Regions from separate parts of the Aeromonas sp. HMWF016 genome, predicted to be linked through region 3. Evidence: riboswitches for the same ligand, from Rfam matches in the RefSeq annotation. Region 3 holds a riboswitch; each other region holds the start of a gene.
The links. Region 3 has a riboswitch for cyclic di-GMP ahead of gbpA (N-acetylglucosamine-binding protein GbpA). Riboswitches for the same ligand answer to the same signal wherever they lie in the genome.

Region 1 (3,701 bases), on a different contig from region 3:
CTGGCTCGGCAGTGCTGCCTTGCCACCCAGACCGTGAGTGCCACCGCTGACCCCCTGCCAACCACGGGTGTAGTAAGGCACGCCCACGTTGATCTTGCCGGCCGCCAATGCGCCACGGAAGTAGTGGGCAGACCAGGCCGCGTTGAGGTAGCCGATACCGCCAAACTGGCTCTGGGTATAAACGCCCCAGTGGGCAAGTTCGGCATCCGCCTTATTGTCAAACAGGGCGGCGTTGTGACCGACAAAGTGGTTCCAGGCACCGTGGAAGTCGTAGGTCATCAGGTTGACGTAGTCGAGGTACTGGGTGACCTGGAAGTTCTCCATGCCGCGCAGCAGATAAGCCGAAGCCGGCGAGGCGATGGTCAGCATGTACTTGCGGCCATCCTCGCTGCCCGCCGTATCCAGCTTGCTGCGCAGGGTTTGCATCATCACCTTGTAGTTGGCAAACAGCTTGCCGCGGCACTGGTTGGAGAGCGGGAAGTCGTTGGGGTTGCCCGCATCCTTCATGGAGGTGGGGTATTCGTAGTCGATATCGACCCCGTCAAAACCGTACTGACGGATAAAGCTCACCGCCGAGCTGGCAAGCGCATTGATGCCGTCGGTATTGACCGAGCAATCGCCCTTGGTGGTGGCGGTGTAGAAGCCGCGCGTATCGGCCCAGCCCCCGACTGAGATCAGGGTCTTCACGTCCGGATACTGCTTCTTGAACTTCGACAGCAGGTTGAAGTGGCCCTTGTAGGCGAACTCCGGATCCATCTCGGCACCCGGCACGCCATCCCAGGTCATCTTGGTCGCCGAGTCATCCACCTTGATGGTGTGGCTCTGCTCGTCCACCGCTGCGAAGGCGTAGTTGATGTGGGTGATCTTGCTCCAGGGGATATCGCTCACCAGATAGGCGGGCAGGCCATTCTTGCCGGTGCGCCAGGAGGTGAAGTAGCCGATGACCCGGCGAGCATGGTCATCACCCATGCACTCGTAGCCATCCGGGCGGTAGATCTGGCGGATATCGCAGGAGAGGTTGCCGCCGGACGGCGGCAGTGCGGCCTCCTCGACAGTGACGCTCACTGCCGCTGACTCGCCTACCAGATTGCTCTTGTCAGTGGCAACCAGCTTGAGGGAGGCACTGCCTTTGGCATCGGGCGTCCAGTTGACCTGCCAGGGGGCGGCATTGTCTTCCCCTACCTTCTTGCCATCGACAAACAGCTCGACTTTGGCCACATCGTTGTTGGCATCAGTGACGTTGCCGCTCACCGCCACGCTGCGACCCAGCGTTACCTTGGCACCACTGGCCGGGCTGCTGATGCTCACCTTGGGCGCCTCTGGTGCTACCACGGCGGCAACGTTGAAGCTCGAATCCGCCTCGCTCAGTACCTTGCCATCCTTATCCAGCGCCCGCGCTTTCAGGGCGTGAGCCCCAACGCCTGCGGCACTCCAGCTGGCGCCCCAGGGCGAGGCGCTGGCCGTGGCCGCGAGTTTGCCGTCGATAAGGTATTCCACCCGGGCCAGCGCAGTGACCGGGCCACTCAGGGTCACCGCCAGCGCCACGCTGGCCCCTTCGTTGAAGCTGGCACCGGCAGCCGGCGAGCTGACGGCCACACCGAGCGCCGGTGGCGGTACTTCGCCGCCGTAGAGCTTCCAGGCATCCGCCCAGACCACACCGACACCGGGTTCATAGTGATAGGGTGATGCCCCGCACCAGCCCGAGTAGGGGAACTCTTTGCATTCATAGAGGGCGCCGGCATTGCTGACGATGTCACCGGCTTTGTAGGCGGTACCGGCCTTGTAGGCAGGATAGGCTGCCTGCGCCCAGGCGGGCATGGCAGAGATGGCCACCAGCACGGCAAGCCGGCTGGGCCTCAGGAACTGTTGCATATTGTTATCTTCCTTGTTTTGTCTTGGCATTGGTGACCAAGGCAAAGCACAAGCGCAACCTGCATGAAGGGAGGGAGACTACCGGCCATGGACTTGCCGCACACTGCCTCTTCACCCAGGGAAACCCCGCTATCTGGATCATTATCTGATCGAAAGACCGGAGGTATTGCGTCCCGGCATTTCAACCGGTTTGCCCTTTACCTGGGTTCCGTGAGGAACAAACCGAGTATAGAAAGCATGCAGCCGAGTCTCAATCTTCATTCTCGGAGAAAAATATGTGGTTGCCAGCAGGATCACACTTTCCCACCACGACAGCAGTTAAGTATTTTGTCAGTAATTTCAAAGTGTTAGCCAAGTCAAAAAACACCAACGCGAGCTCATTTGTATCCCTATAATGTGCGTTGGCTCACTGGTGTGACATGCCAGAAATGTGACAATGCGCGCCCTTGGTCAACGACCAGGACTATGGAAACACTGGCAAAAATAAAAAAGGAACTCTTATGAAAGGTACTCGCACCCTGCTGTCGCTGGCCGTGGGGCTGGCCCTCACTGCCCCCGGCGCCCACGCCGCCTTCGTCTGCCCCGCAGATCCGGCGCAACTCACCCCGATCCCGACCATTCAGGGAACAGGATCAGGGAGCCCATTTGCTACCGACACGGTGACCGATAAAAACGGCAACATTACGGGAAAAATCAGTCCGGGTACCTTCATGGTACGCGGTGTCGTCACCACCCTCGGCCAGAGCCTGACCAAAGGCTTCTATCTGACTGATCCGGCGGGAGATGGCAACCCGGCCACCTCGGATGGCATCTTCGTCTATCTCAATGACAGCAAACTTGCGGCCAACTACCCGACCCTCAAACCGGGGGCAGAAGTTTGCCTCGAAGCCAGGGTCGAGGAGTACTACGGCGGCACCCAGCTCAAACCCACCTTCGAGGCCAACAAGGCCCGCCTGCAGGTCACAGCGCAGGGGCTGACGGTGCCAACCAGCGTATTGCAGGTCAATGAAGGGGAGACGCTGGCGCAGGCGCTCAATCGCCACGAAGGGATGCGGGTACGGCTCGACAGCAGCAGCGATCTCCACCTGACCCGCAACTACGGTTTCGACTACAAGGTTTATCGCAACAACGTCGAGCTCTCCCACAAGGCGCCACTGCTCAAGCCGACCCAGATCCATGTTGCCAGCAGTCCGGCAGCGGTCGCTCTGGCCGCCAAAAATGGCAGCAACCGGCTGGTGGTCGAGTCTGATTACAAGGCGCCGGATGGCGTACTGCCCTGGTTCCCGGGCTGGGATGCCGATCAGGGCTATCTGCGTATCGGTGATCAACTGACCGGGCTGGAGGGGGTCATCGTCTACAACAAGGATGCCTTCCGTCTGGTGGTACCGAACGATGTCACCCTGAGCGCCGGCGCCCTGCTGCGTACACCGGAAGATGACCGCCAGCCGGCCCCCGCCCGGGCCCGTGGCAGCAATCTGCGGATCGGCAGCTTCAACGTGCTCAACTACTTCACCAGCCACTCCAGCATTGGCGGCGCGCTCAACGTGCTGTGCAAAGATCAGGCGGATGCCGACAACGCCAAAGGGTGCAACCGCGGCGCCAAGAGCCAGGCCGACTTCGAGAAGCAGCGCACCAAGATCGTCAACGCCATCACCGAGATGGATGCCGATCTGCTCGGCCTGATGGAGATGGAGAACAACGGCTTTGGCGACAACTCTGCCATCAACAATCTGGTGACCCGTCTCAACGAGCAGCAGAAGGATGCGAGCAAGCACTACGCCTATGTCCGGCTGCCGGCGAGCTTCCTCACCAGCGACAAATTCTTCGGT
Region 2 (3,701 bases), on a different contig from region 3:
CAGGATCTGGCCAGAGCTCTTCTCCAGCCGGAACGGCACCTGCTCCTTCTCCAGCATCTCCATGATGTTGGCGGTATCGTAGAGCTCCTGCTTGCCGTACAGGGGGACGTAGTTTTTGCTGGACGTCCACAGAATGACGACGATTGTGCCGGCAACGATGGCAGCCAGCAGGGCAATGGTCAGGATCGATTTATTGTCACGGGAGAGGCTGCGCCAGTTGCGAAGGCCCTCCTGCACGCGTGTTCTGAAGGAATCCGAAGCCCCTTGCGGGGACGTTACCAGTTCAGTCATCACTTACCTCAGAGCGGCATGCGCATAATGTCGTCAAAACCGGTCATCAGCTTGTTGCGCACCTGCATCAGGGCTGAAAAGCTGAGACCCGCTTTCTGACTGGCCACCATAGCCCCGACCAGATCATCGCTCTGGCCGGCATCAACAGCCGTCATCATGGCTGAAGCCATGTTCTGCTGTTCGTTGACTCTGCCGACAACGTCGCGCATGGCGTCGCTGAATGACACATTTGAGAGATCGTTGGATTCGATGGAAGGAGCCTGAGTGGCAACTCGTTGCATCTCCTGCATCTGCTGCAAAAGCGTTGCCTGTGATGACATCATTTCAATCTTCACGCCGTTATCCCTTAGTTTTGAAGCTGCTGCTCGATATCAATGCCCTGCTCACGCATCGCCGCCAGCTTGTATCTCAGAGCCCGGGTGGTCATCCCGAGCGCTTCTGCCGTGCGGGTACGATGGCCACGGAAGCGGCGCAAGGTCTCTAGTACAAATTGAAATTCTGCGTGCCGACGCGTCTCGCTCAACCCTTCCGGGGCGGAAAGGACTTCCGCCAATTCATGTTCGGGTTCCGCGACATAGCTGGGCAGCATCAAATCGACCGCTTGAATATGCAATCCGCGAGCCATGATTAATGAACGTTGAATGACGTTATCCAGCTCCCTGACGTTGCCCGGCCACTGATAAGCCAGCAGTTGCTTGCGGGCACTCTCGCTCAGGCGATATCCCTGCTGAGGCGCATAGCGTTCGATGAAATATTCAGCCAGCGGCAATATGTCATCAGGACGCTCGCGCAGTGCCGGCCAGTTCATCGGCAACACATCGAGGCGATAGAAGAGATCTTCCCTGAACTGGCCGGCAGCCACCAGATTACGCAGATCCTTGTTGCTGGCGGCGATGATCCGCACATCCAGCGCGATGGTCTGATGGCTACCGAGGCGCTCCACCTCACGCTCCTGCAAAACTCGCAACAACTTCGCCTGCAGTGACAGGGGCAACTCGGAGATTTCGTCGAGCATCAGGGTTCCGCCCTGCGCCTGCTCGAACTTGCCGGGCTGCGAACCCGTCGCACCGGTGAAGGCCCCCTTGTTGTGGCCAAACAGAATGGATTCGAGCATGGACTCGGGAATAGCGGCGCAGTTGATGGCGACAAACGGCTTGTGAGCACGGCTGGACATCTCGTGGATGTAACGCGCCAGACGCTCCTTGCCCGTTCCCGACTCACCGCCGATAAGAATGGTGGCAGCCGTTTTGGCTGCCCGGCGGGCAAGCTGCAACACTTGCAGGCTCATGGTCGAGACCGCGATCAGGTCTGGAATGGCCTGCCGCAGACGCAGTGCGCCCTTCACCACATCCAGCATCTGCTGCCCCCCGAAGGGCTTGATGATGTAGTCAATGGCACCGGCTCGCATCGCTTCTGCCGCAAGATAGGCCTGACGCTCATTAACCAGAATCACGCAATCAATGCCGCTAAAATCATGCACCAATTGAGGACCTACTTCGGTCATGAGATCCATATCGAGCAGGATTAAATCAACGGAACGACTGCCGAGAATTAATCTCGACTTGCGAATAGAGTCACAGCGGGAAACAGCATATCCCTGTGCAGCCAATATTCCTTCAATATCGTTCCCATCGACCATAGATGAGCTGATTAACAATAAATGGGGATCTTTCCCAAGACTGGCTGGTCTTGAGCTTTTTTTGATAGATACATCCGAAAGCATATGAACCCGAACCCGTGATTGTGGATAAAACAATCAACAGAACTGAAATGCCGAAATAAAAGACGCACAGGTACGCAGGCACTTCTAACGAGCACCTGCATCAAACCAGTGTTATATCAAGGCGGTAACAATGGCCTTGGCAACCCCGCTATCATGAGCATTCCTGCTTTTAGACCGGAGGCTTTGCGTCCTGACTTTTCAGTTCAGTTTGCCTTTTTCATGCGACTGCCCGTATTTGGACAAGACAGCACCAAATTAGTGGTGACTGCTGAGTGACACATGCGAATTTTTATATTTGTTATTTATCTTTGACGACCAAATGCGTCAAAAACAGTCACATCATAACGGCTTACAATTACAATTCAAGTAGATAGGCGGAATATATTCTTCCCATTTGCCTATTAACATGGCAGCCCTGTTTCAGCCTAGCGTACCAATAACCTCCACTCTCAACTCTTCCGGTATTTCATTATATGAGAGCACTTTGAGACCTTTTGCAAAAGATCGGGCATAACGCGCGATCAAGGGTCTAAGTTGTGGCATCACGACCAGTACCGGGGCATATCCTTGCTGCTGCAGCTGCTCTTTAACCAGCGGCATATTTTGCTGCAGCTGTGCCAGCAGTTGCGGATCAACCGGAAAACTGTCCAGCTGGATTTTCCCCTGCTGCTGCGACTGGTTCATAGCCGCCAGCAGGGTCTGCTCAAGACGGTCATCGAGCGTGAAGGTGGCAAGCACATCACGGCTACCGATCGCCTGTCTCACAATCTGGCGCTTCAAGGCACAACGAACATCGGAAGCAAGCAGCACGGGATCCTTGGTCAGCTCGCTGGCATCGAGCAGGGTCGTCGCCACCGTGCGTATATCCGTCAGGCTGACCTGTTCCTTTAGCAATTGCCGAAAAACTCGCAACTGCTGCATCTGGGTCAGGGCCAGATTGAGCTCTTCCGCCAGACGGGGCGACTGGGCCGCAAGATGTTGCCCCAGCTTGCCCACCTCGTCATGGCCAAAGAGGGCATCAAGCTGCTCACGCAGCAGCTTGCTGGCATGGGTCGCAATCACCGTTGCCGAATCCACCACCGAATAGCCAAGATTCAATGCCTTGGCCTTGTTTTCCGGTGAAATCCAGACTGCGCTCATGCCATATGCAGGATCCTGGGTCAGCTCGCCATCCAGCGAGCCATAGGTCTCGCCGCTGCTGATGGCCATCAGACGCTGACAATCGACATTGCCGGACGCCAGTGCCACACCGGAGAGCTTGATCCGGTACTGATCGGGCTGCAGCTGCAAATTGTCGCGAACCCGGATCTCGGGCAGCAGAAAACCGTACTGTTCCGATAGGGTTTTGCGAATGCCGCGCACCCGAGCCAGCAGCTCGGCACCTTTGTCAGCTTCCGCCAGCGGGACCAACCGATAGCCCAGTTCGATGGCGACGGTATCGACCGGCGGCAGATCCTGCCACTCCAGCCCTTGTGGTTCCGGCTGGGCAATCTGGCGAGCCAGCTCCTGCGCGGCATCCAGATCTGGAGTATTGACCACCCGTTTGCTCACGCTCCAGCCAGTCCAGGCCAGCACGGCGGCAAAGCTGAGGAAGGCCAGCATCGGCATGCCCGGCACCAGCCCCAGTACCAGCATGATGGCGGCGGCGGTATAGATGACGCGGGGAGAAGCCAGGATCTGGTCACCC
Region 3 (3,701 bases):
ATTAGTGCACTTCATCCCACGCCATCTGCCAGTGGGAGCCGATGCCCGGCTCGTACTGGGTAGCGGTGGTGGTCCACTGCTGGCAGTAGCCGCTGTAGGGGAAGGGCTTGCACTGATAGACCTTGCCATTTTTCGGCTGCTGCACCTTGGTGCCGGCGGCATAGGATTTGAGCGAGTTCGGGAAGACGAAGTCGTATTCGCCGCTGCTCTGCTCCTTGAACATCAGATCCATGGTCTGCTGGATGGTCTCGCCACCCGCTTTCGGGGTGGCCTTGATCACCAGCTGGTGGTGACCTGCCTTGAGCCCTTCCAGCGCCATGGTGAAGGTGTGGCTGCTCTCCTTGATGTCGGCACTGCTTTCACCCTTGGCAACGCCGCCATGGTCATAAAGGGTGTTGGTGACGGCCAGATCGCCCTGCGCGGTGACGGTGAAATCGAGGGTTGCCTTGCCGTTGTCCAGCACATAGTCGCTGGCCAGACCGCTGACGCTGATGCTGTCCACCACCGGCGGTTGCAGCTGTTGCAGGTCAATCTCGACCCGTTCCAGCTTGCTGTCTCGCTTCAGATAGACGGGGTTCATACCGTAGACCGGATTGAACTGGCCATCGGCTCCTTGCTGGCCGGCGTGGATCAGGCTCTGCTCGGCGTTGATCTTGCTGGCGAGTGCGTGGGCCCAGCTGTTCTTCTGGCCCTGCTCGGCTGTGGTTATGGTCAGCACGGTCTGCAACTCGGGGCGCTCGCCGTTGGCATCGAATACCCGGGTCATCGCCTTGTCACCCACCGCGAGGTCGATGGAGGGGTAGATGGTGCCTGCCTGGCTCCACTCCAGCGGCGGCTGGCTGCCATCTTTGAACTTGGCATCGATGATGTTGTAGAAGCTGTTGCTGGTGTCGCCTACTTCCCACACGCCGAGGATCACTTGATAACCGGTGCGCTCCGGCAGGATACAGTTGTGGGTTACCTGCTTGGGCGGCTGCACCATGTTGCCGTCGATGACGCAGAAGGGGGTCAGGTCGAACGAGGCGCGGGTGAGCGGCTGGTTGGGGTTCCAGTCCTGCTTGGTGAGGTAGTAGCGCCAGTTGCGGGTGACGTGGTTGGCGGTGAAGGTCCAGCTGATGGCGAAGGGGCCTGCCTGCACGTCACGCTTGGTCCAGCGATCGCTGGTCTGGATGTTCAGCTCGCTCCAGCGCGGGCTGCCCGCCGAAGCGATTTGACCATCCTGCGGGCCGGTTTGCGGGAAGCCTGAGGGGCCCTCCACGCTCTGGGGCTCCCACTGCACGCCGCCACACTGGCTGTTGCCGCCGGTTTTGCACAGGTAGTTGCGGCTCTCGGGCTGGCTGATGTAGCCATGAGCCAGGGCGCTGCCGCTGGTCAGCAGTGCCAGCACCGCTGCGATGTGATTGAGTTGGATTTTTGCTGCCATACATTCCTCTGTTCGATAGATGTGGGCAGTCAGTTGGCCGGGGAGTTCCCCGATGCACACTTGCGTGTGGCAACCCCGCTATCCTGGACAAAACGTCTGTAGACCGGAGGCTTTGCGTCCCGACCTTTCGGTCAGTTTGCCAAATGACTAGATGGTTACTGATGGGCCAAATGTTTGGCCATCAGCATTGTGTACCGCATTGATTAATTATTTGAAGTTAAATGTTTAAATGCACCGTTCAACGGCACATGAATCATTCTAACTGACTGTTTTTAAATTGTTATCTTATTTATGAATGGCGTCGAATGCCGTTGAATATGCCGATAAGGTGCATGCTTCTTGCGTGTTGTCGGCGTAAAAAAACCTGCCAGCTGAGCTGGCAGGTTGGGTGACAAGGCGACACGGGTTGACGCCATCAATGACGGGCGCGCTGCTCGCCGGAGGGGGGAGATACGGGGGCCATCATCGGCGCAGTGGAGGACTCCTTGCCCAGTTTGAACACCGCAAGCCGCTCATCCAGGCTGCGGGAGAGACCGGCCAGCAGCTCGCTCTCCTGCGCCAGTTGCGATGCCGACTGTGACATTTCCAGCGCCGAGTCGTTGATGCCGCTGACGTTGCGGTTCATATCCTCCGCCACCATGCTCTGCTGCTCGGCGGCGGTGGCGATCTGGGTCGCCATGTCGCTCACATGCTGGATGTGGTTGACGATCAGGGTGAGATCCTGGCCCGCCTGTTGGGATTGATCGACGCTGCTCTCCGCCAGCTTGCGGCTGGCATCCATGGCATTGGCAGCGCTAACTGCACGTTGTTGCAACTGGGCAATGGTGCTCTGGATCTCCTCGGTGGACTGGCGAGTGCGGCTGGCCAGTTGGCGCACCTCGTCGGCTACCACGGCAAAACCACGGCCCTGCTCGCCGGCGCGGGCTGCCTCGATGGCGGCGTTGAGGGCCAGCAGGTTGGTCTGATCCGAGATGGCACTGATGACAGCCGTCACCTCGCCGATCTGCATGACCCCCTCTTTCAGCTGATTGACCTGTTGGGTCGCCTGCTCCACTTCGCTGGCGAGCGCCTTGATACCGTTCACGCTGGCGTGCACATCCCGGTTGCCGAGGCCGGCCTCGCCGGTTGCTTCCTGGGTGTCGCGCGCTGTGTTCTCGGCATGGCCCGCTACGTCAGAGATGGTGGTACTCATCTCGTTCATCGCGGTGGCGAGCTGGGCCAGCTGATCCCGCTGGTTGGTGACCGCCTGATTGGTCTGCTCGGCGGAGGCGGCGATGCGCAGAGCGGCATCGGCCACGTTGCGGGCCCCCTGGCTTGCCTCCAGCAGCGCGTGGCGGATGGCATCGAGACTCTGGTTGGTGCAGCGTGCCACCATGCCCAGCTCATCCTTGCCCTGCACCGGAATGGTAACCACCAGATCGCCCCTGGCGACCCGCTGCATGGCGTGATTGATCTGGTTGAGCGGGGAGACGATGGAGCGGGTGATGCGCCAGCCCAGCAGTCCCATCAGCACAATGACGATGGCGGTGGCACTGCCCATCTTCATGTATTGGGCCCATATGGTCTGGTGGATGTCCTGCAGCAGCATGCCGGTGCCGAGGATCCAGCCCCAGGGTTGATAGCCAGAGACCATGGAGAGCTTGTCAGCGGTTTCCCCGGACGGGCCGGTCCAGATATATTGCAGGGTTCCCTGCTTGCCACCACGGGCGATGTCGACCATCTGGAACCAGAACTGCCCTGCGGTGGCGCCCGAACCTTCTCCCATGGTCTGGCCGACCAGCTCGGGCCGGATGGGATGCACCAGCATCTTGCGGCTCTCATCGATGACGAACAAATAGTTGTTGCCATCAAAGCGCATGTTGGTCAGCAGCTTGCGCGCTTCCTGCTGTGCCTGCTCTGCCGGCAGGGTGCTGGCCAGAAACTGGATCTGGCTCATGGCCTGTCCCAGCACGGCATTGAGTCGCGCTTCCCGTTCACTCATCAGATTGCGCTGGAGTGCGTTGGCGGAGATGAGCAGCAGTGACACGAAACCGACAAATGCAAGTGTGAGCAGCAAGATCAATTTGCGGCTCACGGTGATATCACCGAGCTTGAACATGACTAAACCCTCGTTATCCCGTTGATGTTATGGTGGCTCGATACAGCGGTAGCCTCTATCTCTCTTGCTCAATTGCTCATTTAACAATTCATTTACTTTCAGTGGCTTGGCGAGCCTCTTTAAATGAGCGTTTTAACATCAGTATAGTCAGCAGAGGTTACTGCCCGCTTTCGGGTAACA
Region 4 (3,701 bases), on a different contig from region 3:
TGCCGGTCGCCTTGCCGGTGAAGGGGTTGTTGCCCTGATAGCCGCTCACGCCAGTCCAGCCACGGCCATACATGGCGGCACCGACCACCAGCTTGCCGGGGTCAACCCCTTGCGCCAGCATCAGGTTGACCGCTTTGTCGGTGGTGTACTTGGTGTTGGGATCCCAGCTCGCCGCGTAGAGGTTGGTCTGGTGACCCAGCTCGGTATTGCTCCAGGCGCCGTTGTAGTCATAGGTCATCATGAAGATGTGGCTCATGTACTGCTGGACCGCGCGGTAATCGACATCTTCAATCTTGTCGTAACCGGCGCCGACAGCGGAGGTGAGCTCATACTTGCGACCAGTCTGCGATTCCAGCTCGTCGAGCATGGCGCGCAGCTCCTTCATCAGGGTCACATAGGTTGCGCCATCGCTCGGGCTGCCCAGTTTCGGGTTGGCGCCCTGTCCGCCCGGATACTCCCAGTCGATGTCCACGCCATCGAAGAATTTCCAGGTCTGCAGGAACTCTTTGACCGAGGCGACGAAGGTATCGCGCTTGCTCTTGTCGCCGAGGAAGTAGAAGGGATCGGAGAGGGTCCAGCCGCCGACAGAGGGGAGGATCTTGAGGTCGGGGTAGGCCTGCTTGAGCGCCATCAGGGCGCCGAAGTTGCCCTTGTAGGGCTCGTCATAGGCGGTCAGGCCGCTTTGCGGCATCTGGACGGCAGCCCAGGGATCGTGGATCGCCACCTTGAAGTCGGCCCGGCCGGCACAGGCTCTCTGCAGTGCCTGGAAGCTGTTGCCGTTCTCGATCTCCTTGAGGCTGTCATTGATGCCATCCCCGCCGCAGATGGGGGTAAAGCCGTAGAGGATGTGAGTCAGGTTCTGGGCCGGGATCTTGTCCACGGTGAACTTGCGCCCGTAGACGCCCCACTCCACGTAGTAGGTGCCGACCACCTTGCCGGACTTGTTGGCGTAGGGCTTGTTGTTCTCCTGCAGCGCAGCCTTGAGCGGCGCCAGGTGGCTGCCGTCGGTATCGGCGACCACTATCTCCTTCTTGTCGGAGAGAGTGCAGCCATCGGCATTGCATAGGGCCACCTGCATCTGGTAGCGGCCCCCCTTGTTCACCTTGAATTTGGCGGTGCCTGCCGCGGCGGCGGGGCCTGACCACACCTCCTTGCCATCGAGCAGCACCTTGGCGGTCTGGCCAACGTCACCGCTCCAGAGGTTCCAGCTCACCTCCACATCGGCGGCATCTTTCACTTTGACCAGATTGTTGTAGGAGGTTGCCGCCTGATCGACTTCGACAATGGCGAACTTGGTGGGGCCCCAGCCGATAGTGGGTTTACCGGGCGCAGCCGCATAGGCGGCAGAGGTACAGAAAAGACCGACCGCAAGGGCCAGCATGGTTGGTTTTGGACTTGGCATTTGTTGTATTTCCCTATTTCGTTATTGTTTGCAACGAAAAGGGCGACGCGCCTGACAGGTAACGCAGACAGCAGTGCTCCTCCTTGGCAAAAGGAGCGCAACAACCTGTGGTGGCCCCGCTATCTTAGGTACTGCTGACCCTTAGACCGGAAGCTTTGCGTCCCGGCCTTTCGACCGGTTTGCCCTTAACACACTTCATTCGCGACAAGAAAAATCGCACACCGACTATAGGGGGGCGATTTGCGAAGTGCTACCTAGTAAAAATGACAGGTGATGGGACTCGTTTCAGGGGAACTGGCTCGATATGGTGAGGATTATTCTGACATCAGCCTCTATCCTTCCCCTTTCGCGCCACTCCCCTCCCTCGAGCATTTGATTAATTTTGTGAGCTGGCTCACTGCACCGGCAACAACAAGCTGTTCATCAAGGCGCGCAGCTTGAGCGGTTTGACCGGCTTGCTGATGTAGCCGTATCCCCGCTCGCGGATCTGCGCCTGCAACTCGCTCTTGCGATCGGCGCTGATGATGATGCCCCCCAGCTCGTCACCACACGCCTGCTGCAGCGCGGCAATGGCCTCCAGCCCGGTCTTGCCGTCGTCGAGGTGATAGTCCGAGAGCACCAATCGCGGCACAAACCCTTCTGCCACCAGCGCCTCGGCATCGACCAGATCAACGGCGCAGCGCACCTCGCAGCCCCAACGTCCGAGCAGGGTGCTCATGGCGATCAGAATATCCCGTTCGTTGTCGATGCAGAGCACTCTGACCCCCTCCAGCTGGCTGTCACGCACCACTGGCGCCGCCAGCTGATGGGCCGTGACCGGCCGGGTGGCCAGATTGAGTGTCACCGCAAAGACCGATCCCTTGCCCGGCCAGCTCTGCAATGTGAGCTGGTGACCCAACACCAGCGAGATGCCGCGGGCAATGGCGAGCCCCAGACCCAGACCTTGCTCCTTGGCGGTGCGGGAGTGATCGAGGCGGGAGAACTCATCGAAGATCGCCTCCTGCTTGTCTTGCGGAATGCCGGGGCCGTTGTCCCACACTTCGATGCGGATCTTGCTCCCCAGCCTGCGACAGCCGAGCAACACCCGACCGCCCGGGTTGTAGCGAAACGCGTTGGTGAGGAAGTTCTGCAGCACCCGCCGCAGCAGCCGCACATCGCTGTGCACCGCCAGCTTGCTCTCCACCACCGAGAAGTGGATCCCCCCCGCCTGTGCCAGTACCCCGAACTCCGCCTTCAGGTTGTCGAACAGATCGTGCAGAGCGAAGTCGAGTTTCTTGGCCTTGAACTTGCCCGCCTCAAGGCGCGAGATATCGAGCAGATCGCTGATGAGATCCTCGGTCGCCCCCAGCGCATCGTCGATATGGCGGGCGATCCGGGCTGGCTCCTCTTCGGCAGGCAGCATCTCCAGCAGGGAGGAGGTAAAGAGCTTGGCCGCATTGAGGGGTTGGGTCAGATCGTGGCTGACCGCAGCCAGAAAACGGCTCTTGGATTGATTGGCCCGCTCCACCTGCTGGTTGACCAGCAGCAGCTGGCGGTTGAGCTCGGAGAGCTCGCGGGTACGCTCGGCGACCCGCGCCTCCAGATGTTCGTTCGCTTCGCGCAGCACCCGCTCGGCATCACGGAATGGCGTGATATCGGTAAAGGTCATGACAAAACCGCCTGCCGGCATGGGATTGCCCTGCATCTCGATCACCCGCCCATCGGGACGTTCCCGCGCCGAGATATGGGCACTGCCCCGTTTCATAAAAGCGACCCGGCGCGCCACATGCTCCTCGATATCGCCGGGGCCGCACAGCCCCTGCTGTGCGTTGTAGCGGATGATCTCCTCGATGGGGCGCCCCGCCTGGATAAGCCCGGGCGGATAGTGGAACAGCTCGATGTAGCGCCGGTTCCACGCCACCAGCTTGAGCTCCCGATCCACCACCGAAATCCCCTGCCCGATATGCTCGATCGCCCCTTGCAGCAGCCCGCGGTTGAAGCGAAACACGTCGGATGCCTCGTCCACTATGGTGGCGATCTCCTCGAGCTGCATGTTGCGCCCTTGCAGGGCAGAGGCAAGCACCAGCCGTGCCGACGAGGTGCCAAACACCCCTGCCAGCAGCCGCTCGGTGTGAGCAATCAGCTCGGCCGACGCCTGCATCTGCGGCGCCAGCGTGCCACCATGCTCACCGGCAAAGCGGCCAAAAGCACGCTTGACCCGGCTCGACCCGACGAAACGGGCCGCCAGCATCTCCAGCTCCTTCACCGAGACCCGCGCTTGATAGAGCGCCGTGGTATCGCGGCTCGGCTTGCCGACGAA

Region 1: linked by a shared signal. The riboswitch ahead of AACS24_RS19985 (glycosyl hydrolase family 18 protein) and the one ahead of gbpA (N-acetylglucosamine-binding protein GbpA) in region 3 are both predicted to bind cyclic di-GMP.
Region 2: linked by a shared signal. The riboswitch ahead of lafK (lateral flagellar response regulator transcription factor LafK) and the one ahead of gbpA (N-acetylglucosamine-binding protein GbpA) in region 3 are both predicted to bind cyclic di-GMP.
Region 4: linked by a shared signal. The riboswitch ahead of AACS24_RS20030 (glycosyl hydrolase family 18 protein) and the one ahead of gbpA (N-acetylglucosamine-binding protein GbpA) in region 3 are both predicted to bind cyclic di-GMP.

Annotation. Positions count from the first base shown of each region.
Region 1 covers NZ_CAWNWX010000114.1:79,894-83,594, forward strand. Annotated here, with positions in the region: gene AACS24_RS19985 (glycosyl hydrolase family 18 protein) at 1-1,872, opposite strand, end outside; cyclic di-GMP riboswitch class I at 1,989-2,077, opposite strand; gene AACS24_RS19990 (ExeM/NucH family extracellular endonuclease) at 2,373-3,701, shown strand, end outside.
Region 2 covers NZ_CAWNWX010000082.1:128,903-132,603, forward strand. Annotated here, with positions in the region: gene fliFL (lateral flagellar M-ring protein FliFL) at 1-282, opposite strand, end outside; gene lfiE (lateral flagellar hook-basal body complex protein LfiE) at 300-626, opposite strand; gene lafK (lateral flagellar response regulator transcription factor LafK) at 638-1,900, opposite strand; cyclic di-GMP riboswitch class I at 2,150-2,237, opposite strand; gene lfhA (lateral flagellar biosynthesis protein LfhA) at 2,435-3,701, opposite strand, start outside.
Region 3 covers NZ_CAWNWX010000035.1:41,665-45,365, forward strand. Annotated here, with positions in the region: gene gbpA (N-acetylglucosamine-binding protein GbpA) at 2-1,423, opposite strand; cyclic di-GMP riboswitch class I at 1,489-1,574, opposite strand; gene AACS24_RS05095 (methyl-accepting chemotaxis protein) at 1,839-3,521, opposite strand.
Region 4 covers NZ_CAWNWX010000114.1:92,159-95,859, forward strand. Annotated here, with positions in the region: gene AACS24_RS20030 (glycosyl hydrolase family 18 protein) at 1-1,402, opposite strand, end outside; cyclic di-GMP riboswitch class I at 1,509-1,596, opposite strand; gene AACS24_RS20035 (hybrid sensor histidine kinase/response regulator) at 1,797-3,701, opposite strand, start outside.